DNA from 4 places in the Arthrobacter sp. B3I9 genome. Region 3 is predicted to be linked to each of the others. Evidence: riboswitches for the same ligand, from Rfam matches in the RefSeq annotation. Region 3 holds a riboswitch; each other region holds the start of a gene.
What was found. A riboswitch is a leader RNA that binds a small molecule or an ion and turns the genes downstream of it on or off. The one in region 3 is predicted to bind S-adenosylmethionine.
Positions count from the first base shown of each region.

Region 1 (3,349 bases), 590 kb from region 3:
TTGAGGCGTTCTTCTTCCTTGGCGTTGTCCAGGAAGGCGCCGTCGTAGGCTCCCTGCAGCGCGCGGGCGGCACGTTCGAGGGTGGCTTCGGCAGCGTAGGCGCGGGCGGAGACCTGGCCGACGACCTGGAGGATTTGCGGGTCGGCGGCGAAGGAGTCGGCGTTGCCGTGGGAGAAGATCCTGGTGCGGTTGCGGACCTCGGCGGCGATTTCCCGTTCGGCGGCCTTGATGCTTCCGGCCAGCACGGCCAGGAGTACGGCTTGGTAGAACGCTGTCTGGTACTTGAATCGGGTGTCGAAGTCGATGACGTTTTCGGCCTCGACCGCTGCGTCCGTGAACGTGCTGGTGCCGGAGCCTGTGGTGCGCTGGCCGAAGCCGTCCCAGTCGTCGGAGTGTGTGACCCCGGGCTGGTGGGCGTTGACGACGGCGATCACCTTGACGTCGTTATCGGTGCGCTGCGCGAAGGTGTCAATCCAGTCTGCGAAGATGCTGCCGGTAGTACTTGGTGCCGTTGATCCGGAAACCGCCGGTGGTGCTTTCCGGGTCCGGGCTGACCTTGGTGATGACGTCGCCGATTTTGACGGTGCCCACCTTGGTCCAGGAGTTGCCGGCGATCTCGCCCTTTACGAATCGTTCCAGCCACACGGCGCGCTGAGCGCCGGTGGAGACCAGGCGGTCCTCGACGAACGCGAAGTGGCCGCGCAGGGCCTGCGGAATGTTGGAATCGGCTGCGGCGAGTTCGGTGAGCAGGCGGAAGAGCTGGGGCAGGGAGGCGCCGGACCCGCCGTCGGACACGGGAACACGGAGGGCACCGAAGCCTGCCTGCGTGAGTTCCTTGATTTCGGCAAAGGGCAGCCGGTGGTCCTGTTCGCGCGCGCTGGCGCCTTCGGCAATCCTTGCGAAGATGGGACGGAACCGGTTGGCGAGGGTCTCGTAGTCGACCTGGTCGGTGGCGGCGGCTAGTGATGTCATGGGATTGCCTTTCGTGAACGCTGGGTGGGAATCAAATGCGCTGATCGTTGGAGAGCGTTTAAGCGGAGATGGGTTGGGCCGCTGCGGCTGGTACGGGGCTGGCAGGATTCCGTGGACCTCCGGACTTGCTGATGGCCAGGGCCGCAGTGAACAGGCCGGCGATGACGACGGCGGTGATGCCCGCCAGGAACCATCCCGCCGGCCACGCGCCGCTGAGCCCCAGCAGCGCCGGCGCCGTCGTCGTGATTTGTCCTGTGAGCACGGCCGCCCGGCCGGTGAATGCCGAGAGGGAGGACTTTCCCCGGCTAGAACAAAGAAGAACAGGGACAACAGGACCGCCCAGCTCAGCCACAGCACCGACAAGAAGGGGTCTTTTGCAATGTTGGCGGCAGAGTAGAAGACGGCGAGGAGAGCTACCAGGGCGCAGAACCAGCCGACCCCGGCCGACTCGAGGTTAAGCACGGCGTTGAGCCCGACGTAGAGGTACGTGATGCCGAAAAGGACGACGCCGGCAGCTCCCAGCAGCAGTTCACGGTCACCCCGGCGGCAGCAGCCAGGAGCACGGCCAGCACCAGCTGAAGGGTGCCGATGACGATGTTGAAAACGCCGCTGTCACGGGCCGGAATGCGGCCCAGAAGGCCGAGGGCGTTGATCAGGAGGGCAGCGCCGGAGAGGATCAGGCAGATATAAGACATGGGATTTTTCCGTCCACGAGGACGTCACGCTGAAGCGGGGCTCGATGCTTGCCGCAACGCTCTTGCGAAGCGGCCGGATCTTCACCTGGGGCACCCCACCACGAAGAGGGTTGCCGTCCAACAAGCCAGGGCTCAGTGCTGGAACTCATGATCTGTAACTAGGACACTATGGGCGCGGGTCGGGCGCCACAAGAAAGTTGACTCCGTATGAAGGGAGGCAGCGAAGGCGCTCAGCGTTTGCCGCGGGGGAAGAGTCCCCTAATCGTCGGCATTGACCCGCTGGTCATCATCGCGTTCCGCGTGTTCCGGCCAGCCACCCTTCCGGTACGCGGCAGTTCCCGCCGCAAGCACAGTCACCGCTAGGGCGCAGTTGCCGATCATAACGGCAACCATCGACAGTGCATTTCCGCCCAGAACCCCCACCAGGGGGCTGATGAGTCCGGCGACGCCGGACTGGAGGGCGCCAATAACTGCGGCCGCCGTACCCGCCATGTGGCCGTACTTCTGCAGGGCCAATATGGAGGCGTTGGCCGGAATCATGCCTTGGGCTGCAAGGACCAGCCACAGTCCGGCCAGCAGGCCGAACGGGCCGCCGGCACCCGTAACTACCACGACGAGCAGTACCAGGGCGAGGCCCAGCTGCACTAAGAGGGCTGTGCGCAGGAGGCGGGCCGGCGGGGATTTTCGAACCAGGGCGGCACTGAGCTGCGCCGACAGGACAAGCGCGGCGCCGCTGAGGGCGAAAACGAGGGCGAATTGCCGGGCGGTAAGGCCGTATTCGTTCTGGAAGACGAAGGGGGAACCACGACGTAACTCATGATCAGGGCCAGCCCAAGCCCGGGGATGACGGCCAGCGCCATAAAGTGCTTGTCCCGCAGCAGGGACCAGTAGGCTCCGGCAACATGCCTGGGGTGGCCCGGACGGCGCCGATCCTCCGGCAGCGTCTCCGGCATGAATTTCCAGACGATTGCCACCAGGACCATCCCGATAAGCGCCAGCGCATAGAAGACGGCGCGCCAGTTCCAGAGGCCAGAGATGGCCTGGCCTACGGTGGGGGCCAGGAGCGGTGCAACGCCGATGACCAGCATCAGCCGGGATAGCAACTGGGCGGCAGCGGAACCGACGAAGCGATCACGGATGACGGCGAGGGCCACCACGGCGGCCGCTGCGTTAAAGAAACCCTGCAGCACACGCAGCCCCGTCAGCGTTGCGATGTCCGGCGTAATGGAGCACAGCAATGAAATGACCACGTGCAGCGAAATGCCAACGACCAGCGGCAGCCGTCGTCCGAACCGATCAGAAAAGGGTCCGATGACAAGCTGACCGATGCCAGCACCGACGAGGGTTCCGGACAACGTCAACTGGACGGCGGTCTGGGTGGTTTGGAAAACGGCCTCCACGGCGGGCAAGGAGGGCAGGTACATGTCCGTGGTCAGGGCTGGAAGCGCGGCCAAGGCGCCAAGCATGAGGACGTACTTGAAGCTGCGGGGTGCCTGCCTGCTGGTGCCGTGGGAGTGGGACGGATCCGTCATGACGAAAGCTTAACTTCCGAGTGAAGGAGCGCAGGAGGTAGGTCCGAAATGTGGCTTACGCCATTCACCGGGTCCGACCTGAACACTCTGGATGGGTCCAGGGGCTAACAGGGTTCCTCGGTGCCGTGACGTCCGACGAGCTGTACTCCC
Region 1 is NZ_JAUSYO010000001.1:2,608,896-2,612,244, reverse strand. Features, by position in the region: gene QFZ65_RS12300 (hypothetical protein) at 1-434, opposite strand, end outside; gene QFZ65_RS12295 (acyl-CoA dehydrogenase family protein) at 469-972, opposite strand; gene QFZ65_RS12290 (hypothetical protein) at 1,031-1,234, opposite strand; partial or broken gene QFZ65_RS19115 (AmiS/UreI family transporter) at 1,330-1,464, opposite strand; partial or broken gene QFZ65_RS19110 (AmiS/UreI transporter) at 1,572-1,667, opposite strand; SAM riboswitch class IV at 1,707-1,820, opposite strand; gene QFZ65_RS12280 (hypothetical protein) at 1,926-2,312, opposite strand; gene QFZ65_RS12275 (Bcr/CflA family efflux MFS transporter) at 2,312-3,199, opposite strand; gene QFZ65_RS12270 (amidase family protein) at 3,304-3,349, opposite strand, start outside.
Region 1: another riboswitch for S-adenosylmethionine. It lies ahead of QFZ65_RS19110 (AmiS/UreI transporter); the one in region 3 lies ahead of QFZ65_RS14905 (bifunctional o-acetylhomoserine/o-acetylserine sulfhydrylase).

Region 2 (3,349 bases), 2.6 Mb from region 3:
GCCGATCGCCGCGCGGCCCTCCGGCCCCATGGCGCGGTGCGTCGTCGTCGCGGGATGGGTAATCAGTGATTTGGCATCCCCCAGGTTATTGGAGATGTCGATGATCCGCAGCGCATCCAAAAGCGCGAAGGCTGCCTCTTTCGCGGAGCGTCCGGGGGAAGGTGACAGCTCCAGCGTCAGTACGGTGCCGCCCGACTTCATTTGCTTCGCCGCCAGCTCGTACTGCGGGTGCGATGGCAGCAGCGGATACTTCACCCAGTTGACCGCCGCCTGCTCCTCGAGCCACTCGGCCAGCCGCAGGGCCGATGCGGAGGAATGGTTCACCCTCAGGGCCATTGTCTCCAGGCCCTTCGTGAGCACCCAGGCGTTGAACGCCGAAAGCGCCGGACCGGTGTGGCGCATCAGCTGCTTGACCGGGCCCTCGATGAATTCCCTGGTGCCCAGGATTGCCCCGCCGAGCACTCTGCCCTGGCCGTCGATGTGCTTCGTGCCGGAGTAGACCACGACGTCGGCCCCCAGGTCTCCGCAGCGCTGCAACAGCGGGGTGGCGAAGACGTTGTCGACGACGACCGTAGCGCCGGCGGCGTGTGCCAATGCGCTCACGGCGGCGATGTCCACGATTTCCTGCATCGGGTTCGACGGCGACTCGAAGAAGACCGCCGTCGTCGGCTCGGCCAACGCCAGGCGCCATTGCTCCAGATCCGGCCCGTCCACGAAGACCGTCTCCACGCCCCAGCGGGGCAGGACGTCGTTGAGGATCACGAAGCAGGAGCCGAACAGCGAGCGGGCTGCAACCACGCGGTCGCCGGCGCCAAGCAGGGCGCCGAGTGCGGTGAAGACCGCGGACATGCCGGACGCCGTCGCAAAGCATGCCTCGGTGCCCTCCAGCAGCCGGAGCCGTTCCTGGAAAGTGGCCACCGACGGGTTGCCGTACCGGGAGTAAACGAACCTGTCGTCCTCACCCGTGAAGGCGCGTTCCGCGGCGGCGGCGGATTCGTAGACGAAGCCGGAGCTGAGGAAAACCGGCTCGGTGGTTTCCTGGAAGCCGGTGCGGTCGAGACCCCCTCGGACCGCCTGGGTTTCGGCACTCCAGTCTGCGGCGTCAGGATTGAAGCCCACTTAGATCTTTCCAAGCCTGGTGGGAAGGCCGCGGTTCTTCCAGCCGTTGACGCTCCGTTCACCATATTGGTCCGGTACGCCCTCGAAGCCCTCCAGGACGTTGTAGGCGACGAAGCCGGCCTCCGACGCGGCGCGGGCGGCGGCGACGGAGCGGACGCCGGAACGGCACAGGAACAGGTATTCCGTCCCGGCAGCATTGGGGGCCTGTTCTTTCAGCTGCTCCACGAACTTCGAGTTGGGGATGCCCCCCGCCAGGTTCCACTGTATGAACAGCGGATCGTTGTGCCGGTCGTTTGCGGACGCGGTGTCAGGGACGCCGACATAGGTCCACTCGGACTGCGTGCGGACATCGACGAGGACGGCCCCGGCCTCGAGCTTTGCCCAGGCCTCCTGTGGGCTGAGGTCTCCGGCGTAGCTCATGAGAGTCCCTCGGTTGTCTCTTCGTAGCCGAAACCGTCTATTTCCAGGCCTTCCACAGCGTCCGCGACGGCGGCGCCGGCCCTCGCAATGGCGGCGGGCAACACAACGGCCTGTGCCACGATCACTGTGCTGCCGTTGAACGTCGCCGACGGGCTGCCGTGCAAAACGTAACCCTCTGCCAGCGCCGCGGAAACGCGCTCGCAGAAGGAGCGGTCGTCGGGACCGGTGAAGAGGCGGTAGGCCAGCCTTTCGTCCGGGGCAACACCGGGGACGGCAGGGGACGGCGCGGTTGCTGTGTTTGGAACAGTTGGGGCAGAAGCCTCGGGCACGACGATACTCCTTCTTCTCACGCTTGCAGCTCGAATGGTCGATATGCCGAGTAGTCACCTGAGGCACCCCGCCGCGAAAAAGGGAGGGTTGCCGACCGGCCAGTCAGGGCTTGGCACCGGTTCTCATTACTCCCCAAAAACGTAACACCTGCGCCAGGGGCGAGCACCGCCGTCGCCGTCATGTTCCGTAACCGGTGCGACCACCACCCGCGTGCCGGAACGAACGCGGACGCGGACGCCCCGGCCCCCGACGCCCCGGCCCGCTGTCCGGTGCCCCGCGGCCCCGGCCCGCTGTCCGGTGCGGGGCAGCCGCCCCTCGCCGGTGGACATGCCCTCTCCTCGGCTGCAGCAGTGGACATAGGGGCATCATGTCCGTCCGTTCACGGGCCCGGTGGACATGCTCTCCCGCGAGCAAGGCCAACGCCGGACATGCTCATTCCCGCACTCGGCCGGTGGACATGCCCTCTTCCCGGCCGCAGCAGTGGACATAGGGGCATTATGTCCGTCCGTTCGCGGGCCCGGTGGACATGCTCTCCCGCGAGCAAGGCCACCGCGGGATATGTCCAGTGCTGCACTGGGCCGGTGGGCATGCTCTCCGTCGAGCAAGGCCAACGCCGGACATGCTCATTCCTGCGCAGGAGCCGTTGGACATGCTCCCCCCTCCGGTGAGACCAACGCGGGACGCCCCTGCAGGCCGGGCCGGTGAGCCTCCTCTGGGTAGCCGCAGGCCGAATCCACGTACCGTGCGCCGCCACAGTATGCGCGCGGGGGACAGTTTCGAGTATCCGCTACTCGGGCGTTGTGATAGGCCGCTCGCTTTTACTGGTGAATAGAGGCCGCGGCGCATGGCGGCCTCAAGGTGCAAGGCCGCAGCTGGTTGAGGAAGTGTCACTCGGGCGTGCCGGGCTTTGCATATCGCCTCGGCACTGAATGGAGAAACCGTGAAACCCCGCGTCCTGATCACCGGCGCCGGCAGCCCTGCCGGCCGTGCACTCGCAGCGCAGTTGAGGTCCCGAGACATACCTTTCCTGGGAGCCGATAGCCGTGAACTGCCAGCTGGCGCCTGCTTCGACGCGGTGCGGGTGCCCTCCGCGACCGACCCCGAAATGGTTCCAGTGCTGCGGCGCCTCGTGGTCCGCGAGGGCATCAATCTCCTCATTCCGACCTCCAGCGAGGAACTGATTCACCTCTCGGCAGCCCGGGCCGGATTCGGCGGTGACGTCCGCGTCATCGTTGCAGACCCCGGTCCTGTGGCCTTGGCCAGCGACAGGCTCTTCACCGCATGGCAACTCCGCTCAGCGGGCGTCCCGGTCCCGCGCTTCGGCGTTCCCGGGGATTATCCCGACGCCGACGCGGCCATGGACGCGATGGACGGCCCCTTGGTCGTCCGGCCGCGGCTTCCGCGCAACGGAAACCCTGCGATCGTCATCGACGGAAACGACCAAGTCGACTGGTCTGCGCTACCCGACGGGCAGATCGTC
Region 2 is NZ_JAUSYO010000001.1:567,612-570,960, forward strand. Features, by position in the region: gene QFZ65_RS02740 (O-succinylhomoserine sulfhydrylase) at 1-1,119, opposite strand, end outside; gene QFZ65_RS02745 (rhodanese-like domain-containing protein) at 1,120-1,539, opposite strand; gene QFZ65_RS02750 (DUF1737 domain-containing protein) at 1,536-1,784, opposite strand; SAM riboswitch class IV at 1,883-1,999, opposite strand; gene QFZ65_RS02755 (ATP-grasp domain-containing protein) at 2,810-3,349, shown strand, end outside.
Region 2: another riboswitch for S-adenosylmethionine. It lies ahead of QFZ65_RS02750 (DUF1737 domain-containing protein); the one in region 3 lies ahead of QFZ65_RS14905 (bifunctional o-acetylhomoserine/o-acetylserine sulfhydrylase).

Region 3 (3,349 bases):
CGAGGAGGTCATTGTGGTGGGCTACCTGCTGGACCGGCTCGGCAAGCTCGGCTGGAGCATGCCGCTGGCGATCTTCGCGAGCTCAATGCTCCGCGGCAGCTACCACCTCTACCAGGGCTTTGGCCCGTTCATCGGCAATGCGCTGATGGGCGTGGTGTTCGCCCTCGTCTATACCCGCACCCGCCGCGTGATGCCGCTCGTCATAGCCCACGCCCTGCTGGACACGGTGGCGTTCGTCGGCTTCAGCCTGTTCGGCAAGTCCATCGGCCTGGGCTGAGCCGTCAGACTCCGGCGGGTTAAAGGATCTCGGCCGCCAGCAAGGGGCGACATCGTTGGCGCCCCTTGCTGGCGGCCGAAGTGCGGTGGGCGGCGAGGCCTAGATGGTGACGGCCCCGGAGGCAGTCTCGAACGTAACGGAAAGGATGCCCGGCGTGCCGTGCGGAGCCATCCAATTGACGGCGACATCCTCCAGCGGTTCCTCCACCGGTTCACCCAGCCACTCGGTCACGCGGTCTGCGGAACCGGCAATGGTCAGTGCCGTCATCTTGACCTCGCTGGGGTAGGCGTTGGAGGGGTGAAGTTCCGGATCGCCCTCCCACTTGAGCATGTACGGCACCTGCGGATCGGCGATGAGGCCCAGGATGCCGATCTGCTTCCAGACAAGCTCGCGGCCGTCCGGGAACTTCCGGTTCCCGTTGACGGCAGAGCGGCCCAGGCGTTCCTCGAAGGGTGCCAGGTCGTCAACCTCGACGCACCAGCCCATCCAGCCGCCGCCGGCCGCGGACCGGGCCCGGACGGCTTGGCCGAAGGGCGCCTTGTCCGAGGCGGGGTGGTCCAGGACCTCCACGACCTCCAGGTACTTGTGTCCAGCGAGCGGGATAATCATGTTCCGGGTTCCGAAACGGGGGTGTACTCCGCCCTTCACGGCTTCAACGCCGAGGGCGGACGCGATACGTTCGGTGGTGGCAGCGAGGCCATCCTGTTCACAGGCGTAAGAGACGTGATCCATGCGCATGCCCTCATCTTGGCACTTTGTGATGGTGCTCTCAGCTTAGGTAACCCTTACCGCCGCGGGGCGCCGTTTTACGGGCGACGGGAAGCTCCGCGGAGCCCCGGCGGGGCGCGTTGCGGTACCCCCCGGGCCAGGGCCGGAGTGCGGACTTCATCTTCGTCATAAACCTATCCAGGGCCCGCTAACCGTTCCTACACTGAAGCCAGGTCATGAGTGCCAGCGCACAGCCCCGGCTTGCTGGCCGGCAACCCTCGTTTCGCGGTGGGGTGCCCCGGGTGAAGACCTGGCCGTCCGGCGTCCGCCGGCCGGCAAGCGCGGCGCCTGCGCCGACCCCGGGCCGACGGCTGCAGGGGCGGTGCGTGCCCCGGTCCCCTAGGAGCATCCCGATGTCCAACGCCTGGTCCTTTGAAACCCGCCAGATCCACGCCGGCCAGCAGCCGGACGGCGCCACCGGCGCCCGTTCCCTCCCTATCTACCAGACGACGTCCTTCGTGTTCCCCAGCGCCGAAAGCGCAGCCAACCGCTTCGCGCTGGCGGAGATAGCGCCGATCTACACCCGGATCGGCAATCCCACGCAGGACGCGGTGGAGCAGCGCGTGGCGAGCCTGGAAGGCGGACTCGCGGCGCTGTTGCTCAGCTCCGGCCAGGCCGCGGAGACGTTCGCCATCCTCAACATCGCGGAGGCCGGCGACCATATCGTCGCCAGCCCCAGCCTGTACGGCGGCACCTACAACCTGCTGGCCCATACCCTGAAGAAGTTCGGGATCTCGGTGACGTTCGTGCAGGACCCCGACGATCTGGAGCAGTGGCGCGGCGCCGTCCGGCCCAACACCAAGCTCTTCTTCGGCGAGGTGGTGTCCAACCCGCGCCAGGACGTCCTGGACATCGGGGGCATATCCGCGGTGGCGCACGCGGCCGGCGTCCCGCTGATCGTGGACAACACCCTTGCCACCCCCTACCTGATCCGGCCGATCGAGTGGGGGGCGGACATCGTGGTGCACTCGGCCACCAAGTACCTTGGCGGCCACGGCGCCGCCATCGCGGGCGTGATCGTCGACTCCGGCAACTTCGACTTCGGAGCAGAGCCTGAGCGCTTTCCCGGCTTCAACATCCCGGACCCCACCTACAACGGCATCGTCTACGCGCGGGACCTCGGCAAGGACGGTGCCCTCGGCGCGAACCTGTCCTACATCCTCAAGGCGCGCGTCCAGCTGCTGCGCGACCTGGGCTCGGCCGTCTCCCCGTTCAACGCCTTCCTGATCGCCCAGGGCATCGAGACCTTGAGCCTGCGGATGGAGCGCCACGTCGCCAATGCCACCAAGGTCGCCGAATGGCTTGAGGCCCGGGCCGACGTCGAATCGGTCGCCTACGCGGGGCTGCCGTCCAGCCCCTGGTATGAGCGCGGCCGCCAGTACGGACCCAAGGGCACCGGCGCCGTGGTGTCGTTCGTGGTCGCCGGGGGAGCGGAGGCCGGCAAGCGCTTCGTCGATGCCCTGGAGCTGCACTCCCACGTGGCGAACATCGGGGACGTGCGCTCGCTGGTCATCCACCCGGCGTCGACCACGCACAGCCAGCTGTCGCCGGAACAGCAGACGGTCGCCGGCGTCCATCCGGGCCTTGTGCGGCTTTCGGTCGGACTGGAGCACATCGACGACATCCTCGCGGACCTTGATGCCGGCTTCCGCGCGGCCAAGGCCGACTGACCCGTATTCCGGTGCCCGGGGCCGTTCCGGTGCCCGGGTCCAATACCGGGCACCGGAACGGCGGGTAGTCACATAACCGTCACATTCTTGGCCACAGGCGCGCCACCTTTCGTAAACTCGACACAGGTCATGAGTGCCAGCGCCAGCCCCGGCTTGCTGGCCGGCAACCCTCCTTTTGCGGCGGGGTGCCCCGGGTGAAGACCTGGCCTGCCGGTCTGCCGACGGCGGGCAAGCGCGAAGTGAGGTCCCCAATGACAATTGCCGCCGCCCGTACGGGTGCACCCGTTAGCACCACCACCGTTCCCGACGGGACGGTCCAGTACATCCGCATCAGTGACCTGGAGCTTGAATCCGGCTCCCGGCTGCCCGACGTCACCCTCGCCTACGAGACGTGGGGAACCCTCAACGCGGACCGCTCCAACGCGGTCCTGATCGAGCATGCGCTGACCGGCGACACGCACGTCACCCGCGGCGCCAGCGGGGAGCCGGGCTGGTGGGAACAGCTTGCGGGCCCCGGCGCGCCCGTGGACACCGAGCGGTACTTTGTGGTCTCCATCAATATCCTCGGCGGCTGCTACGGTTCCACCGGACCCTCCACGCCCGCTCCGGACGGAAAGCCCTGGGGCTCCCGCTT
Region 3 is NZ_JAUSYO010000001.1:3,199,113-3,202,461, reverse strand. Features, by position in the region: gene QFZ65_RS14915 (CPBP family intramembrane glutamic endopeptidase) at 1-277, shown strand, start outside; gene QFZ65_RS14910 (VOC family protein) at 377-1,015, opposite strand; SAM riboswitch class IV at 1,218-1,333, shown strand; gene QFZ65_RS14905 (bifunctional o-acetylhomoserine/o-acetylserine sulfhydrylase) at 1,399-2,715, shown strand; SAM riboswitch class IV at 2,841-2,956, shown strand; gene QFZ65_RS14900 (homoserine O-acetyltransferase) at 2,967-3,349, shown strand, end outside.

Region 4 (3,349 bases), 1.6 Mb from region 3:
GTCCCGCCTACTCCACAACCGCACAGGGAGCGGCACCCGCGGTCCCCGGGGTGTTCGGTGCCCAGTGCGGATAAATGCGGTGGTCATTGGACGGGACCCAGCGGCCCGCATCCACCACGTAGTCCCAGCCGAGGCCGGTCTGCCGCAGCTCCTGGATTCCGGCGAGGAGCCGCTGCGCATCCTCGAGCCGGGAGCCAAGGCCGAAGCTGGCCCGCAGGGAACCGGAGGGCAGCCCCAGCCGCTTGAGCAACGGGTGCGCGCAGAACCGGCCGTCGCGCAGGCCGATCCCGTGCTCGGCGGAAAGGTACGCCGCCACCAAACCGGCGTCGTAGCCTTCCACCGAGAAGTTGACGACGCCGATTGTGCCCGGGCCGGTGTCTTCACGACCGGCTACGGCGCCGCTGTCCGCGAAAATCTGGTGCACGCTCACGCCGTCGATCCGGCGAAGCCCCTCGACGAGGAAGGCGCGGATGGCGTTCTCGTGGGCGTGCCACTGTGTCTGGTCCAGGGCCGTGATCACCTGGGTGGCCCGCGCCAGGGTGGCAGCGCCAAGCACGTTCGGCGAGCCGCCCTCGTGCCGTGCCGGGCCGGTGGTCCAGCTGACGGTGTCGAGCCGCGCGTCGCTGACCGCGCCGCCGCCGGCCAGGTGCGGGGTGCCGGCGTCGAGCCAGTCAGGCCGGCCAACCAACACGCCCGCGCCGAACGGCGCGTAGAGTTTGTGGCCGGAAAAGGCGAGGTAGTCGACGTCGTCCGCGGCGATGTCGATCCGGCGGTGCGGGGCAAGCTGGGCGGCGTCGACGACGATCCGCGCGCCGTACTCATGGGCCAGGGCGGCCAGCGCGCGGACCGGCAGGATCTCGCCGGTGACGTTCGAGGCGCCGGTGACCGCCAGCAAGCTGATGCCCCCGCCCGCGAGTTGCCCGCGCAGCGCGTCGAGGGTCTCCGCGATGGTGGGCGCGGCCACGACGCTGTGGTGCGGCACGGTCTGCCACGGCAGCAGGTTGGCGTGGTGTTCGATGTCGAGGTAGAGCACCTCGCCGGTGTGCCGGCCGTTCTCGACCGGCAGGCAGCCGGCCAGCAAGTTCAGTGAATCGGTGGTGTTGCGGGTGAAAATGACCGAGTCATCGGCCCGTCCGCGAACGAAGTTCCGGACGATGTTGCGGGCGTTCTCGTAGACCGAGGTGCTGATCTGTGAGGCATATCCTGCGCCGCGGTGGACGCTGGCGTAGAACGGCAGGATTTCGTTCAGGTAGGCCGACACCACGGACAGCGCCGGGGCGGACGCGCCGTAGTCGAGGTTGGCGTAGCGGACGTGGCCGCCCTGGATCAGGGGCGCCTGGATTTCGGCTCCGGTCACCGCTGCGAGCGGCCGGACGGCGACGGCGAATCGGTCATCGCGCGGCGTCTCTGAAGCGGAGCCGAAACCGGGGGTGGCGGGAAAGGTTGCAGTCGTCATGGGACCTCGCTTGAAAAGGACCCCCTGCCTCGGGGATCCGCGCTTGCCGGGTCCGTTCCGGACCGGCCAGGTCGTCACCCGGGGCACCCCGCCGCGAATGGAGGGTTGCCGGCCAGCAAACCGGGGTTTAGCGCTGGCACTCGTGACCTGCTTCGAGCGTAGGACATGCCTGCTGCCGCCGAAAAGGCGTGCCGGAATATGAAGCGTTTTGTTACGGGCGGCTCCGGCTTGCCTCTAGAGGAGGTCGTCGAGGCCGGGGTTCAGGCGCTTGAGGACCTCGGAGTGGAGGATGGAGTTGGTGGCGAGGGCGTTGCCGCCGAACGGCCCGTCCTCTCCCTCGAGGGAGGTGAAGCGGCCGCCGGCTTCCGTGACGATCGGGACGAGGGCGGCCATGTCGTACAGGTTCAGTTCGGGCTCGCAGGCGATGTCGACGGCGCCCTCCGCCACCAGGCAGTAGGACCAGAAGTCGCCGTAGGCGCGGGTCCGCCAGACTTCCTCGGTCAGTCCGATGAACTCGTCAAGGTTTCCGCGTTGCTTCCAGCCGCCCAGGCTCGAGTAGGACAGGGAGGCGTCCGAAAGTTCCGAAACGTTGGAGACTTTCAGCCGCGTCGCGGACGCGAGGGAGCGGCCGGTGTAGGCGCCGGCACCCTTCGCCGCCCACCAGCGCTTGCCCAGTGCCGGGGCACTGACGACGCCGACCACGGGCTCGCCCTCGTCCACGAGGGCGATCAGGGTGGCCCAGACGGGGACGCCACGGACAAAGTTTTTGGTCCCGTCGATGGGATCGATGATCCAGCGCCGGGAGCCGTGCCCGGAGCTGCCGAACTCTTCGCCGAGGACGGCGTCCCGCGGGCGGGAGCGCGACAGCTGGCCCCGGATGGCTTCCTCGGCGGACTTGTCAGCGTCGGTGACCGGGGTCAGGTCGGGCTTCGTCTCGATCCGAAGGTCGAGCGCCTTGAAGCGGCTCATGGTCTGGGAATCCACGGAATCTGCCAGTACATGGGCGAGGCGCAGGTCATCGTTGTAGCTTGAAGCGGGTTGACTCATGGTTCCAAACTACCGCCAAAGCAGGCTCCAACGCCGGAAGGCCACGTTCCCGGCCAGCTACGAAACGGTACCGAGTTCCTTGACGTCCTGCGCTTCCATCCGCGGATCCGTGCCGAGCAGGCGGCGAAGGGAGGCGAGCCGGGCCGGTCCGGAAGGTCCCGCGTGCCCTGCCGCCACCCAGGCGTCGACGCCGCAGTTGACGGCGCTGGAGTCGTGCTTGCATCCACGCTCGCAGGCGTCCGTACCGGGCTCGAGATCCGGAAAGGACCGGAGAATCCGGTCCGGATCCACGTGTGCCAGGCCGAAGGAGCGAATGCCGGGGGTGTCGATAATCCAGCTGCCGGCCGGCGCGTCGTTGACCTTGAGGGCAAGGGCTGAGGATGAGGTGTGGCGTCCGCGTCCGGTCACGGCGTTGACGCCGCCGGTGGCGCGCTCGGCGCCGGTGAGGGCATTGACCATGGTGGACTTTCCGACGCCGGAGTGGCCGAGCATGACGGTGACCTTGCCGTCGAGGTAGCCGCGCAGCTGAGACACCGCGTCCTTGTCCAGCCTGGCCGACAACCCGTCGTCGGAGCGCGCGTCGATGCCCGAGGCGGCAGAATCCGCCGTCTTGCTGATGATGACCGGGAACTCCAGGTGCCGGTAGTTGGAGAGCAGCTCGGCCGGGTCCTTGACGTCAGCCTTGGTCACCAGCAGCAGCGGCTCGATGCCGGCGTCGTAGGCCGCCACGAGGGCGCGGTCAATAAAGCCCGTCCGCGGCTCGGGATTGGCGGCCGCCACCACAATCACGAGCTGGTGGGCGTTGGCGACGACGGCGCGTTCAATCGGGTCGGTGTCATCGGCGCT
Region 4 is NZ_JAUSYO010000001.1:1,608,232-1,611,580, forward strand. Features, by position in the region: gene QFZ65_RS07585 (aminotransferase class V-fold PLP-dependent enzyme) at 8-1,456, opposite strand; SAM riboswitch class IV at 1,491-1,604, opposite strand; gene hisN (histidinol-phosphatase) at 1,691-2,503, opposite strand; gene QFZ65_RS07595 (ribosome small subunit-dependent GTPase A) at 2,561-3,349, opposite strand, start outside.
Region 4: another riboswitch for S-adenosylmethionine. It lies ahead of QFZ65_RS07585 (aminotransferase class V-fold PLP-dependent enzyme); the one in region 3 lies ahead of QFZ65_RS14905 (bifunctional o-acetylhomoserine/o-acetylserine sulfhydrylase).